Regions from separate parts of the Shewanella acanthi genome, predicted to be linked through region 1. Evidence: predicted binding sites of a transcription regulator. Region 1 holds the regulator's gene; the other holds the start of a gene.
The links. Region 1 encodes MetJ, which represses methionine synthesis genes. Its sites were predicted from a motif close to TAGACGTCTAGACGTCTA; they were not measured.
Positions count from the first base shown of each region.

Region 1 (7,978 bases):
TAACCGCTCTAATTCGTTGTTCATCTTGGGCACTCATTTACTTAGCGTGCTAACCATTATACTTAGTTAGCACGCTAAGTAAATACCCGATAAAGTCGAATTGGCTGCAATAAAGAAAAAATTCAGATTAAGAAACTGATAAACATGCAGTTAATAACCTTTTAACCTATTAATGAAAGCCAAGAGTTGGCACAAGCGAGGAGTGGACAGCAGAAAAACAAAAAGCGCCCGATGGGCGCTTTGAGAGGATTAAGCTGTGATTATTTTGGTCTTACACCTAAGGTGTGGCAAATCGCGTAGGTCAGTTCGGCGCGGTTTAAGGTATAGAAGTGGAAGTCCTTCACCCCTTCACGTGATAACACTTTCACCATATCAATTGCCACATTAGCACCCACCAACTGGCGAGTACCCGCATCGTTTTCTAAGCCTTCAAACTGCTTATGTAACCAGCTTGGCAGACTCACGTTAGTCATACCCGCAAAGCGCTTAAGTTGGGTAAAGTTAGTCACAGGCAAAATACCTGGTACGATTTCAACATCGATACCCGCTGCCACACAGCGGTCACGGAAACGCAGGTAAGATTCCACATCGAAGAAGAACTGCGTAATCGCACGGCTGGCACCCGCATCAATCTTACGCTTAAGGTTAATCAAATCCGCCTGGGCATTGGCCGCCTCAGGGTGAACTTCAGGGTATGCGGCAACCGAAATATCAAAATCGGCAACCGAGCGTAACAGGCGCACTAAGTCGGCGGCGAAACGTGTTGGTCTTGGGCTACCTGCAGGTAAGTCACCGCGCAGGGCAACAATGTCGCGAATACCTGAATTCCAATAGTGTTTGGCTAATTCTAGTAATTCTTCATCACTGGCATCGACTAAGGTCAGGTGCGGCGCAGCCACTAGATTAGTTTCTTGCTGAATGCGCTCAATCACGCCGTGGGTACGGTCACGTACGCCCGAGTTGGCACCATAGGTGACCGACACGAACTTAGGGTTCAGCGGCTCTAAACGGCGAATCGAGTTCCAGAGGATCTGTTCCATTTCAGGGGTTGATGGCGGAAAAAACTCAAAGGAAACATTAATATCGCCATTAAGCTCAGACAGACTCTGGTTCAGCGAATGTGAATGTTGTGCGTGATGAAAAGCCATGGGTATTTTCCTCAACCGCCCGAGTGCGAGACCAATTCGCCCTGGGTACGACGTAAATTATGACAGTGGTATTGCTGTGATGATTTCTCAAATGGACGTTTGGACGTCTATATGTCCATATACTAGAGAAACTGAGACTTAAGTCAAGCCAAAAAATGCCCATTTGGCGCAATTTCTTGGATCCATGTTGTGTCGTTAATTTTAACCAACAAAAAAGGACTCAATTGAGTCCTTCTCGTGGGGAATTACAGCGCTGATTTCTGCTCTGATAACTACACTGATTGCTGTGCTTACTCCTGCAGCAGATCGCGGCAGATATGGGTCAAGTCAGATTGCACCGCCGCGGCCGTTACTTCACGTCCCGCACCTGGGCCACGGATGATCAGCGGATTGCCCTGATAAAAAGCAGAGCGGATCACAAACACGTTATCCCCTGGGGTTAAATTTGCGTAAGGGTGGCTGACATCAATCCACTGTAAACCCACCTCGGCCTTAAGCTCGCCATTGCTGTTATCTAAGGCCGCCACATAACGTAACACCTTATTTTGCTCGGCAGCGGCGCCGAATTGTTGCAGTAAGTCCTCATCCATTTCTTGAATGCGCGCCAAGAACTGCTCCAGCGGAATATCGGCCAAGTGCGCTGGCACTAATGAGCGCAGCTCAATATCCTCAAGCTCTAATTCCAGACCGATTTCACGGGCAAGAATGAGTAACTTACGCTGCATATCACGGCCAGAGAGGTCATCGCGTGGATCAGGTTCGGTAATGCCAAGGCCACGGGCTTCGATAACTAATTCAGAGAATGGCTTACTGGTATCGTATTTCTCGAATAACCAACACAGGGTGCCGGAGAAAATCCCGCCCACAGCTTCAACCGTGTCGCCACTGTTACGCAGATCGTTAAGCGCATGTTGGATAGGTAAACCCGCACCGCAGCTAGCGTTATAGCGCCAGAACAAACGGCGATAGCCTAATTGTTCCTTAAGCTCACGGTAGAATGGCAGCGGACCCGAACCCGCCAACTTGTTGGCACTCACCACATGGATACCGCGCTCAAATAGCTCAGGATATTGCAGAGTTAAACTGGCGCTGGCGCTGATATCCAATGCAATCAGCTCATCACAGTTAAGCTGCTCTAATTGCTCGAATAGGTGCTCGTATTGCCAAGGGGTCGCTTCGGTTTCAAACTCACTCTGCCAGTTATCTAAATCGATGCCCGAGGTTTTGATCAGCGCCTTGCTCGAACTCACTAATCCTAACAGTTCGACACGCGCCTCTAACTCTTGATTAAGGGATGGCGAAACCGATTTAAACAAATTCACCCAAGCTTCACCAATATTCCCTACGCCCAGCAGCAATACGCCAATGCGTTTGCGAGGACCGGCGCAGCGTCGGTGTACCTTTTGGGTCAGCAGATTAACCTGTGACTGTGGCACTAAGGTCACCAGACTCAAATCACCGCTGAATAATGGCTTAGCATCGCGGCTTAATAGGCGGGCGAAACTACGGCGGTAGTGCTCGGCATCGGCGCTTACCAAAGCAACGAGGCCAAGCTCAGTATTAATTTGTTGCTCGCTAATGCCTAAAGCTTTGGCCTCGGCATCCAGCAGAATTTGCACTTGTTTTTGATTCTCGCGGGTATAGGCAAGCTCAACGCGTTGATGGGCCGATACCCAATGGGCCAGCGGTGTTAACCCCACAGCGCTTAATTGCTCAAGTAGGCTGGCTAGGTTCTCCGTCGTCTCAAGCTTAAAGCCAAAGACCACCACTTCATTTAGGTTGGTCACAACCGGCGCACTAGCCGATGAGCTGTGCGGCGCAATCAGGGTAAAATCTGTGTGTGAGGCGTAGCTTGAACGCACCGCCAGACTCACCTCGGTATTAAATAATGGTTGTAAGGTGCGCGAATGCAGCACGGGCGAGCCTAAACGTGCTAAACGGTCAGCCTCGGCTAATGACATACTCTTAAGCAGTTTGGCATCGGGGATTTTATTCGGGTCGGCGTTAAATACGCCTTCTACGTCGGTCCAAATGGTCACGCGCTCGATATCGGCAAGGCTAGCAATGAGACTCGCGCTAAAGTCAGAACCGTTACGGCCGAGTAGCAGAGTATCACCACGATCGTTGGCGCAAATAAAACCTGTGATCACTAAACGCTCATTAGGGTGAGCGGCTAATAACGCTTGCACCTTAGCGCGGGATTCTTCGATGCGGATTTGCGGCACAGAGGCTTCATCGGCTACGAGAATCGAGCAGGCATCCACATGGCTTGCGGCCACGCCCGATTCACGCAGCAGCGCTGCCATGAGACGTGCAGACCAACGCTCACCAAAGCTCACGACGTGGTTAACTTGATAATCGTTGCGACTATCTAAGGATAACAGGCTAATTAACTGCGCCTTGTCGGTCGCTAAGCGCTCACGTAACAGGCGTGCCTGGTCGTTCGATAATAACTGTTCAATCAGCCCCTGTTGGTAGCTAATGAGAACCTGCAATTCTTCCTGCCATAGCTGGTTAGTATCACGCAGTGACAGTAATTTATAGAGGAAATTGGTCGTCTTACCCGCAGCCGACACCACCACTAAGTCGTCGCTGTGGCCGTGGGTCAATAGGATATGGGCGACGCGGCGATAACAATCGGCATCGGCTAAGCTGGAACCACCAAATTTATGTAAGTGACAACGTACCATCTTGTAATCCTCTACTAACATGCCGCTACGGCGGCCAATCCTGCTTGAATATCTGCAACTAGGTCGTCGGCATCTTCAATCCCAACCGACAGACGCAATAAGGTGTCTTTGATGCCTGCCTCAAAACGCGCCTGTGGTTCCATCGCTCTATGGGTCATAGTTGCAGGCACCGCCACCAAGCTTTCAACGCCCCCTAAACTCTCTGCCACGCAAAACAAACTTAAGGCATCTAAGAAGGCAACCACTTCGGCTTCACCGCCCTTTAACTCGAAACTCAGCATAGCGCCAAAGCCCTTCTGCTGCTTAGCGGCAATGGCATGACCTGGATGGTCGGCAAGGCCGGGGTAGTATACTTTGCTCACTACTGGACTGTTGCTTAACACCTCAACGATTCGCTGGGCGTTAGCTTGATGTTCACGGATACGCACAGCCAAAGTGCGAAGGCCGCGCAGGGTTTGATAACTATCGAATGCCGAGCCTGTTAAACCTAGGGTATTTGACCACCAGTGCAGGGTCTCGCCAATCTGGGGATCCTTTGCAATCACAGCGCCGCCAACCACATCGCTGTGACCATTAATGTATTTCGTGGTCGAGTGAATAACGATATCGGCACCGAGCAATAGCGGTTGCTGCAAAATCGGCGACAGGAATGTGTTATCGACCACCACTAATGCGCCAATGGCATGGCTCGCCTTAGCGATGGCTTCAATATCGACCACCCGCAGCAGTGGGTTCGATGGGGTTTCAATCCACACCATCTTAGGTTGCGCCGCAATGGCTTGCTCTAGCGCTTTGCTGTCGGTTTGATCAACCACCAGTAATTTGAACTGACCTTTCTTGGCAAGGTTAGTAAATAAACGGTAGGAACCGCCGTAACAATCGTGGGGCACAACTAATAAATCGTTCGGGCCTAATAAGCTCGTCACTAAGGTAATCGCCGCCATGCCAGTGCAAGTCACCACACCGGTGGCGCCCTTCTCTAACTTAGCTAAGGCTTCCCCTAAAATATTACGCGTTGGGTTACCCGAACGGCTGTAATCGAATTCGCGGGGATTTTTATGACCGTCGAAGGAGTAATTAGTCGACAGATAGATTGGCGGAACAACGGCACCATATTGCGTATCGCTTTCGATACCCTGACGCACGGCCACTGTGGCTAATTGACGCTCGGTCATAGGGAACTCCTAAGTTCAAAGAGATGTCTGGACGTCTAAATGTACCTAAGGCCAACCCCAGCGTCAATAGGCGTTAAGACGTTTAGACGTCTAAACATAAAGAAATCTGATTGCAATCATCCAGAAATAGTAGCAATAATTTGACTGTTAACTGTAAGGGGTTAAAATCTGCCCCGAATTTAGCGTTATAACAGGTGAGTCAATGACTGAATGGAATGGGGAATACATCAGCCCCTATGCTGAACACGGCAAGAAGAATGAACAAGTAAAAAAAATTACTGTGTCTATTCCGCTTAAGGTACTGAAAGTACTAACGGATGAGCGTACCCGTCGTCAGGTGAACAATTTACGCCACGCGACGAACAGCGAGCTACTGTGTGAAGCGTTTTTACATGCCTACACTGGTCAGCCTCTGCCTAATGACGCCGATCTATCTAAGGACAGCCCCGATAGCATTCCTGCCGAAGCCAAGCGCTTAATGGATGAGATGGGTATTGAATGGGAAGACATGGAATAACGGCGTGTAGCCTTAATCCTGCTGTTTTCACATTTATCCAACGGATTAGCTCAACGCTACGCGTCTGGATTGGTTGGATATCATAGGGATCGTTTGCCAGTGTTGAAACTGGCTGAAGTAACGGTCCCTTTTTCTTGACTTGGATCCCTAATGTTTGCCGTGATTGATCCCCAGACGCTTGTACTTGCTTCTGTTATCGTCTTTTTTGGCGCCCTGACCCAAAGCCTAATCGGGTTTGGCCTCGCCGTGGTCGCAAGTCCACTGCTGTATATTGTCGACCCCGAACTGGTTCCAGCGCCTGTGATTGCCATGGGGTTTTCAATCGCGCTACTCACCCTGCTGCGTGAGCGTGGTCATCTAGAATTCAACGGTTTGCAATATGCACTGCTTGGCCGTGTGCCCGGCGGCTTAATTGGCGCCAGCCTGCTGTTGTTTGCACCGCAGCCGATTCTTGGCCTTGCCATCGCCCTGATTGTGGCCATTGCCGTGGTATTTAGCCTGTATAAATTTACTCTTCCAGTGAATAAGGCGACGCTCTTCGGTGCTGGTGTGGTCTCGGGGATTTTCGGTAATATTGCCGCCATTGGTGGACCGCCGATGGCGATTCTCTTAGCGGGTAAAGATGCCTCTAAATTTCGTGCGGCGTTGTCGGCCTTCTTTATTTTCAGCTCGGCTATCGCGCTGGCGATTCTGGGGGTAACGGGGTTACTGGAACTTAAACACCTTTGGCTATCGCTCATGCTGCTGCCTTCAGTGTTATTTGGTTATGTGGTCGCGGGTAAACTGGTTAACCGCGTCGATAAGCAAAAGACCAAGATAGGAACGCTGATCCTTTGCTCCATCAGCGCCATAGTATTAACGGTTAAGTCAATTTTCGCACTGATTTAGGGTCTAGAATCAGACCCGCACTCAAGCTTAAACCAATTCTATATCGAGACCATTCAGTAAGCGGATGGCTTCTTCACGGCTAAACTTAGCGCCTTTGATTTTATTGCTGAAAATATCGATATCGTAGTCGGTCGCGTCGGTAAAATCCGCATCAATTAACTCAGTGCGGCCAAACAGGCTGTGGCCAAAATCGGTGCCACTGAAATCGGCGCGGTGAAAGCGGCCGTCGCGAAAATCCACATCTTGGGCGCGGCAGCTTTGCATCACCATTTCATCGAGTTTAAGCCCCATAAAGGAACTGTCGCTCACAATACTCGCCCTGAAAATCAGCGGCGAAGCAAAGGTTAATGGTGGCCAACTGGCGCGAGTCCAATCTATGCCCACCAGCTTACATTCATCAAATTCCACCCCGCTGAACTGACTTAAGGACAGCTCGAGCAGGCTCAGGTTGCAACCGATAAAACGACAATCGCTGAACTTACATTTACGCCACTGCGCCGCGCTGAAGTTACAGTCGTGAAATTCGCACTCTTCGAACTCCAATCCATGCCACTGCATATCGGTTTCGTTAAGGTTGCTAAATTGCTGGGCATAAAAATGGCTGCCCTGTTTGGCGGCCATTTGCATGATGGACGGCTGCATGGTTGACGATTGTTGCACCCATAACTCCTTATTTGAGAACCCTTGAAGCCCCATTTGACTGAGCTAATCTCAATGCCTGCTATCGAAGGCATCAGTGTTAATACCCAAAGGGTAACATTGCCTATATTTGCCTGAACAGTACCCTCCCTCTTTGCCGGGATTTTATCCCGCAATCTTAGCTAAGCTCCACAGAGTGCAAATAAGCATACAAATAGCCGTGGTAAATTTTGTCAATCTAGGTAGAATGTCGCTACTTTTTCGCGGCAGGCTAGAACAAGGTTCTCTCGGAATAATGGTTAGTATTTTCGAGCAATATGGTACGGGACACTCCCGTTTTATTAGACCACTTCTATTGTGGTGCCTACCTTGTTCTGCGTTTTATTCCCAAGCTTCATCCCCCCGTTCTTTGCTCCACTTTTTGCTATCAGGCTCGCCCGAGAAAACCGCTTTTGCTCCACCCGCTTTCGATAAAACATCATTCACCAATACCTTTTTATCAATATCATCCAAGCTATTGGCAAATAATAAAAAAGTGGCAATAACGCAAACATTCAACATAAGAATGGCCTTATCGCACACTTGTACTTATAACAACCTTATCCCTACACATTTAATCCAAAGGAATACTCGTCATGAGTCTTGCTGATTCCGTATTAGCCGTAAACAACGACTTACCCATCCGCACTAACAGCCCTGTTCACAGCGGTAAAGTGCGTAGCGTTTACTGGCTAACCGATGCCGACAGCCGCCGCTTAATCCAAACTAAGGGCTACAACGTGCCAGAAGATACGCCGCTTGCGATCATGGTGATCAGCGATCGTATTTCAGCCTTCGATTGTATCTTCCACGGTGAAGGCGGACTCAAGGGCATTCCAGGCAAAGGCGCGGCACTCAATGCCATTTCTAATCATTGGTTTA
Region 1 is NZ_CP080413.1:3,571,616-3,579,593, forward strand. Features, by position in the region: gene slyA (transcriptional regulator SlyA) at 1-24, opposite strand, end outside; gene metF (methylenetetrahydrofolate reductase) at 261-1,148, opposite strand; gene K0H61_RS15280 (bifunctional aspartate kinase/homoserine dehydrogenase II) at 1,439-3,838, opposite strand; gene metB (cystathionine gamma-synthase) at 3,853-5,013, opposite strand; gene metJ (met regulon transcriptional regulator MetJ) at 5,216-5,530, shown strand; gene K0H61_RS15295 (sulfite exporter TauE/SafE family protein) at 5,681-6,418, shown strand; gene K0H61_RS15300 (pentapeptide repeat-containing protein) at 6,446-7,060, opposite strand; gene K0H61_RS15305 (hypothetical protein) at 7,439-7,618, opposite strand; gene K0H61_RS15310 (phosphoribosylaminoimidazolesuccinocarboxamide synthase) at 7,693-7,978, shown strand, end outside.

Region 2 (7,978 bases), 360 kb from region 1:
GTTTAAAGTCGTGGGTCTTCAACCCACACCCGACCAAGAGGGGATCAACAGCAATCCCCTCTTGGAACTCCCTGCCGTTTCCCCAATGGAGTTGAAAGCCCCTTGGCCTCATAGTCAAATTTGCTATCGCTTCCGAAGGATGCGTCCCTGCACCTGCGAAAGCTAGTCGGTCATCCATGACCGACTCACGCAATTTGCCTATTCGCCCTGCGGCAACTCCGAGGGGATGGTGTAATCCTCAATCCTTGTATACTTAACTAACCCTTTTTATAGGTTCTCATTTCTGACTTAAAAAGTGCCTCAAATGCTCAGGAAAACACCCTGCCTCGGAGTTGCCGAAGGGCATTGGTGTTCGTTGCGTGGGCGAGGCATGGATGCCGAGATAGCGTCAGTCGAATCAGGGACGAGCGTCTGACGCGGTAGCATAAGAACAGCGAATGCCCGAGGGGCTTTCAACTCAGAAGGGGCGTCTTGGCTGATGTGAAAACAATTGGCAAGGACGATAGGACGAGCAGTCCTCCTTGGTCGGGTGTGGGGTGAAGCCCCACGACTTTAAGCTTTTGTTTTAATATTTAAATTTCCAAATTAAAACCCAAAAATAAGGGGCTATTACTTAGCCCCTTAAAAGTCTAATCACCCAAGTGAAACTTGGGTCTTAATGAGTCTTAATGATTACTCGGGATCACTCTCTATTCTGGGTCATAATCAAGTATTGGTGCTAACCACTTCTCCGTCTCACTCACTGTCATCCCTTTACGCTTAGCGTAATCCTCCACCTGATCGCGGTCGATGTTGGTTACTCCAAAGTAGCGGGATTTTGGATGGGCGAAGTACCAGCCAGATACCGCAGCGGTGGGGAACATGGCGTAGCTTTCGGTAATGTTTAAGTCGATGGTTTCATTCGGCTTTAACAAGTCCCACAGCAGGCCTTTTTCGGTGTGATCCGGGCAGGCTGGATAACCCGGTGCTGGGCGGATACCTTTGTATTTCTCGCGAATTAAGGCTTCGTTGTTTAAGGCTTCATCTGCCGCATAACCCCAGAATTCCTTGCGCACGCGCTCGTGCATCCGCTCGGCAAAGGCCTCGGCTAAACGGTCGGCTAAGCATTTGAGCATAATGGCGTTGTAGTCGTCGTGGTTGGCTTCAAAGCGTGCCACGTGCTCGTCGATACCATGGCCTGCGGTGACCGCAAAACCGCCCATATAGTCGGCAACACCGCTGTCCTTTGGTGCCACAAAGTCGGCCAAGCAGAAGTTATCGTTACCCACACGCTCAAGCTGCATCCGCAGGTGATGGGTAGTCATTTCTACCTCTGTGCGGGTTTCATCGGTATAAAGCTCGATATCGTCATGGTTAACGGTATTAGCGGGGAATAAGCCAATCACGGCCTTGGCGGTGAGCCATTTTTCGTCGATGATTTTTTTCAGCATGGCTTGACCATCGGCGAACAGTTTTTGCGCCTCAACGCCAACTACCTTATCGCTTAGGATCTCGGGGTAGTGGCCATGCAGCTCCCAAGCGCGGAAGAACGGCGTCCAATCGATACGATCCACTAAGTCGGTTAATGGATAGTCTTCAAACACTTGACGACCCAGTACATTTGGCTTGAACGGGGTGTAGTTCGCCCAGTCGTGCTGGCAGCGATTTTCACGGGCGGCTTCTAAGGACACAATTTCCTTACGCTTGGTTTGGGATAAACGCTTAACGCGCATCTCTTCGTATTCGGCGTAGGTTTCATCGATTGTCGTCTGGCGGGTTTCGTTGCTGACGAGTTTGCTCACCATAGGCACAGCACGTGACGCATCGGCAATGTAGATGGCGCCATGGGGATAATGGGGCGCAATTTTCACCGCGGTATGGATTTTAGAGCAGGTTGCGCCGCCGATAATCGCTGGAATGGTAAGGCCTTCACGGTGGAAGGTTTTCACGTTATGCACCATTTCATCGAGACTTGGGGTAATCAGCCCCGACATACCGATAATATCGATATTGTGTTCTTTCACGGCCTCGAGGATTTTTTCGACCGACACCATCACGCCTAAATCGACCACTTCGAAACCGTTACAGGCCAGTACCACGCCGACAATGTTCTTGCCGATATCGTGTACGTCGCCTTTAACGGTAACCATTAAAATCTTGCCGTTGGACTGGCCTTCGACTTTTTCGAGTTCGATAAACGGGTTAAGGTAGGCAACGGCTTTTTTCATTACCCGAGCTGATTTTACCACCTGTGGCAGGAACATTTTGCCTGAGCCAAAGAGGTCACCAACTATATTCATGCCGTCCATCAGCGGACCTTCGATCACATCGAGTGGTCTTGTGGCAAGTTGGCGCGCTGCTTCGGTATCTTCATCGATAAATTCGGTAATACCTTTTACTAGCGCGTGGGCTAAACGCTGATTCACCGGCCATGAGCGCCATTCTAGATCTTCCTTCTTGGCGGCAGTTGCGCCGTCGCCACGGAATTTTTCGGCAATATCTAAAAGCTGTTCGGTATTGCTCGAACCGTCAACTGGACAAGGCAGGTTGAGCACGACGTTTTCGACCTTGTCCTTCAGTTCTGGGTCGATATCGTCGTAAATCGCTAATTGGCCCGCGTTAACGATACCCATATCCATGCCGACTTTAATCGCGTGGTACAGGAATACCGCGTGAATAGCCTCACGTACTGGGTTATTGCCGCGGAAGGAGAATGACACGTTCGACACACCGCCCGAAATCATCGCATGGGGCAGGGTGGCCTTAATCTCTTTAATGGCATCGATAAAATCGACGGCATAGTTATCGTGCTCATCGATACCAGTTGCGATAGCGAAGATGTTCGGGTCGAAGATAATGTCTTCTGGCGGAAAACCGACTTTATCGACCAGCACGCGGTAGGCGCGGGTACAGATTTCAACTTTGCGCGCCTTAGTATCGGCCTGACCCTGCTCGTCGAAGGCCATGATAATGGCCGCGGCACCGTAGCGTTTTACTAAGGTCGCCTGCTCAATAAATTTCTCTTCGCCTTCTTTTAAGGAGATAGAGTTAACAATCCCCTTACCTTGAATACATTTGAGGCCTGCTTCAATCACTTCCCACTTAGAGGAGTCGATCATAATCGGCACGCGGCTGATATCCGGCTCTGAGGCGATAAGATTTAAGAACTTATGCATCACCTCGACGCCATCGAGCATGCCTTCGTCCATGTTGATGTCGATGATCTGCGCGCCGCTTTCAACCTGCTCGCGGGCGACATCGAGCGCCTGTTCAAATTTGCCTTCTTTAATCAGTTTGAGGAACTTGGCCGAGCCCGTGACGTTGGTACGCTCGCCTACGTTCACAAACAGGGTTTGAGCGTCGATAGTGAGTGGTTCCAAACCCGATAAACGGCAGGCGACGGGGATCTCTGGCAGTACACGTGGCGAGTGGGCTTCAACCGCTTCGCGAATGGTTTTGATGTGGGCAGGCGTGCTACCACAGCAGCCGCCGATGATATTCAGCAGCCCTTCACTCGCCCATTCTTGAATAACCCGCGCCATATCCTCTGGGGTTTCATCGTAGCCACCAAATTCGTTCGGCAGACCCGCGTTAGGGTGCGCAGACACATAGCATTCGGCAATGCGAGATAATTCTTCGACGTAAGGGCGAAGCTCTTTTGGCCCGAGGGCGCAGTTAAGGCCGATGGATAAGGGCTTGATATGGCGAAGGGAATTGTAAAAGGCTTCGGTGGTTTGTCCGGTAAGTGTTCGGCCAGAGGCATCGGTAATAGTACCTGAAATCATCACAGGTAAACGGTCTGGCGAATTTGGCCCAAAAAGTTCATCAAATACGGTTTCGATGGCGAACAATGCGGCCTTAGCGTTTAAGGTATCGAAAATGGTCTCGACCATAATGATATCGGCGCCGCCTTCAATTAGCGCTTTGGTTGATTCGCAGTAAGCGGTCACTAACTCATCGAAGTGAATATTGCGAAAGCCGGGGTCGTTCACATCTGGGCTGATAGAGCAAGTGCGGTTAGTGGGCCCGAGCACTCCGGCCACGTAGCGCGGTTTGCCCGTGGCTTTTTCGATTTCATCACAGGCCTCGCGGGCAAGGCGGGCACCTTCACGGTTAATCTCGGCGGACAAGGACTGCATATCGTAGTCGGCCATGGCGATAGTGGTGGCGTTAAAGGTATTGGTTTCAATGATATCGGCACCGGCATTGAGGTAGTCGATATGAATTTGCTTGATGATCTGCGGCTGAGTGAGCACTAACAAATCGTTATTGCCCTTCACATCGGTATGCCAATCCTTGAAGCGCTCGCCGCGATAATCCGCTTCCTCTAGCTTGTAGCCTTGGATCATAGTACCCATGGCACCGTCTAGGATAAGAATACGTTGCTCAAGCTGATTACGAATGTCAGCCAGGATTTGGCCAGCTTTTGCTCTCGGTATCGCCATAAATTATTACCTTTACTACAGCTAGATTATGTCTAAAAGTCGCCACCCTATGTGGAGTGCAACCTACTTTCGCCTTCGATGATTCTAATATTTATCGCTAATTTTATTAGCTTTTTGTTTTATGTTGTCACTACATCGCCTGATGCTTGCAGTGGCAATTCAGTTTAAACTCATTTGGACATTTAAACGTATAGACGTCCATAATACGCGACATGGGTTTATCAGGGCAAGGCTAAATCAAAGTCTAAGGTGAAGTTGATCATCTAGGGGACTTTGGGCTTGGCTGTAATGGCACCGCATCGGTTTTTAAGTATTCGAATTGCAATGGCAGTGTACCCGATTGCGGGCGCTGCTAGAAAGAAGTGGTTGTAAGCGTTGATTGTCAGTGAAGCAGGGGAGTGTCGATGAAGCGAGTGAGATTATTACTGCTGCGCCACGGTGAATGTGAGGGCGGGGCAATTTTAAGGGGGCGAACCGATGTGTCGCTCACTAAGAACGGCTGGCAGCAGATGGCTGCGGCAGTGGCCAAACATTCCGAGTTTGCTATTGATACTTGTCATGCAATCTATAGCTCGCCCCTAAGACGCTGCGCCGATTTTGCTAAGCAATTTAAGGATAAACTCTCCCTTGTCGATGGACTTAAGGAGGCGGATTTTGGTGACTGGGATGGCCAAAGCTTCGATGCCTTATATCAGGAATGTGGTGACATGCTTGATGCCTATTGGCAAAATCCGTGGGCGATAGCGCCGCCCAATGGCGAGAGCATGGCGCAATTTGAAGCGCGTGTCGATGCTGCTATCGATAGCATCTTAGATAATGTTTTTGAAAACAGCTTTATGGCATTAACCCAATCAAAACAAGCTAATGAATCTCAATTGGCAGCGCAAATGCAAAGCGAGCATATCTGGGTGATTACCCATGGCGGTGTGATTCGGCATTTAATGGCACGCGCCTTAGGTGCGGTGAGGGTGGCGGGATTCTATAGGCAATTATCGCTGCCCTATGGTGCTCTGGTGACCATTGAAGTCTTGCAAGAGGCAAATGGCACGCGTTACTGGCAATTAGAGTGGCCAACTTCTTCTACTTAGCACCAAGTCTCTAGCTCCTATAACCTAGCATCTAGCACTTAGTCTTGAGGAGATGATGAATTATTTAACTGTAATTTAAGTTTTAAACAGCATTGCCTAAACGGCAGGATATAGGATAATGCTAGCCCCAGATAGCTGAATGGATAGTGAAAACGCCACTATACCGTACAACTATCGCAGAGTTAGGTGTTGGGAATTTAACCTAAATGGCGAGCGCCACAGCTTAAGTTAAATCAACCCAAACATAATAGGGAATCGGGAAGCTCAACTGCCTGCCCGAACTGTGCCCGCAACTGTGAGGGGTGAATTTCACCTCGAGTCAGGAGACCTGCCTAATTCTGTTATCGCTGCGTGCAGCTTTAATTCTCGAGCGGGTAACTCGGGGGAGCAGAAGATGATATCAACGCCAGTTGTGCTGTTAGCCTGCAAGATGCAGGTTGCGGCGGTCTATTTTATGGGGGCAAGCCTTAAGTGAAGCCTGCTCCATCTATCGGTATGCCAGAGGCTGTTAAGCCTTCGTCTGAGCCAACGCCAATCTCACTCGCCCTCAATGTGCAGCAATTAAGCTGGCGTCACGATGACAAGGCTATTTTATCTCAGGTGAGTTTTACCCTTAATCAGGGTGAAATGCTCGGCTTGATAGGTCCTAACGGTGCGGGAAAGTCTAGCCTGCTACGCTGTCTGTACCGTTTTATCCAACCAACGGAGGGGAGTATCAGCCTTTTCGGTCAGGATATTGGACTATTTTCCCCTAAGACTTTTGCCCGTCAGGTGGCTGTGGTGCAGCAAGATACACCCCATTACTTCGAGATGAGCGCCGCGCAAATTGTTGCCATGGGCCTCACGCCGCACAAGGGCATGTTCGAGAGTCATTCCCACATCGATACCGACAGAGTGAATCAGGCTCTGGCTAAAGTGGGATTAAGCCATAAGAGCAATCAACAATACGAGCGTTTATCGGGCGGTGAAAAACAGCGCGCACTGATTGCCCGCGCTATAGTGCAGCAGCCTAAATTGCTGATTTTAGATGAGCCCACCAACCACTTAGATGTGCGATATCAAATTCAAATTCTGACCTTAGTGCGCAGCCTTGGCATCAGCGTCATTGCTTCTATCCATGACTTAAATCTTGCCAGCGCCCTGTGCGATAGCCTGTTGCTGTTAGACAAGGGCGAAGTCGTGGCTAAGGGGGCGCCTAAACAAGTGTTAACCGAGGCCAGTATTGATGAGGTGTTTGGCATTAAGGCGCGAGTGACGACCCATCCAGACCATGGAAATCCACAAATTAACTATTACTACGGTGTGACAAATAGCGATGATAACACTCGGCGGTCAGAGTCATCTGGGAATAACCCTAGGGAAGTTTGCGGGGGTAATCAATGAGACAGTCGTTTAAATATGCCATGGGGCAACTACTTGCACCGATTCTCACCCCCTTGGGAGCCCAGCAGTGGCTTATCTTGGGATTGGTGGTCTTTGCCCTTATTACCCCGATTGCGGCGGCAAGTTTTGGTGCGGCAAGCTCAGGCTTTGTGGATGTGCTGCATGTATTTATCAGTAAATTCAATCAACTTTTCTCATCCGAGATTCAGCCTGTCACCCGCTCAATGCTCGATAGAATCGTGTTTGAGCTGCGTCTGCCGCGTATTCTGTTGGCCTTTGTTGCTGGCGCAGGCCTGTCACTTGCTGGCAGTGTGTTGCAAACCGTGACTCGTAATCCCTTGGCCGATCCTTACCTGTTTGGGATTAGTTCGGGGGCATCCTTTGGCGCAGTGGTGATGTTGACCCTGTTTTCTCCATTGGGCAATCTCGATACCAGTATCAGTGAAGGATTGTTCAGCGGCGCCCTCGGCGGCTCATTTGGTGTGCATACACTGCTGTGGTTTAGTTTACCGCTAGGCGCCTTTATTGGCGCCAGTTTGTCTGTGTTGATTGTGTTAGCACTTTCTGGTCTTGGGCTTAACAGTCAAGTCGAACGCATGTTGCTCTCGGGCGTTGCCACCTCTTTTATGTTTGGCGCTCTGACCAGTTTATTGCTGTATTTTGCTAGCCCGCAGGCCACTGCCTCGGTGCTGTTTTGGAGCCTGGGCAGTTTTGCCAAGGCCAGTTGGTCTTTACTGTTATTACCTGCACTTGTCATTGGTACCAGTTTAGTTGTTATTCTGGCCTATAAACGGCAGATCCTCGCCCTGCAGGCGGGGGATGAAACCGCCCATACCTTAGGGGTGAACGTGCCTAAACTTAGGCTCAATATGTTACTGCTGTGCTCACTCATCACCGCCATACTAGTGGCTACCTGCGGTGGTATTGGCTTTGTGGGTTTGATGGTGCCCCATACGGTGCGGATGTTATTCCCAGGCCGTCAGCCGATAGTGTTAACGGCACTGATTGGCGGGTTATTTATGGTATGGGTCGATGTGCTGGCGCGCTGTTTATTAGGCAATCAGGAATTACCCGTGGGCATTA
Region 2 is NZ_CP080413.1:3,208,891-3,216,868, reverse strand. Features, by position in the region: gene metH (methionine synthase) at 690-4,424, opposite strand; gene K0H61_RS13865 (histidine phosphatase family protein) at 4,829-5,512, shown strand; cobalamin riboswitch at 5,680-5,862, shown strand; gene K0H61_RS13860 (ABC transporter ATP-binding protein) at 6,008-6,895, shown strand; gene K0H61_RS13855 (FecCD family ABC transporter permease) at 6,892-7,978, shown strand, end outside.
Region 2: a site for MetJ is predicted at 4,608-4,625, ahead of metH (methionine synthase). Genes of this name have one in related genera too.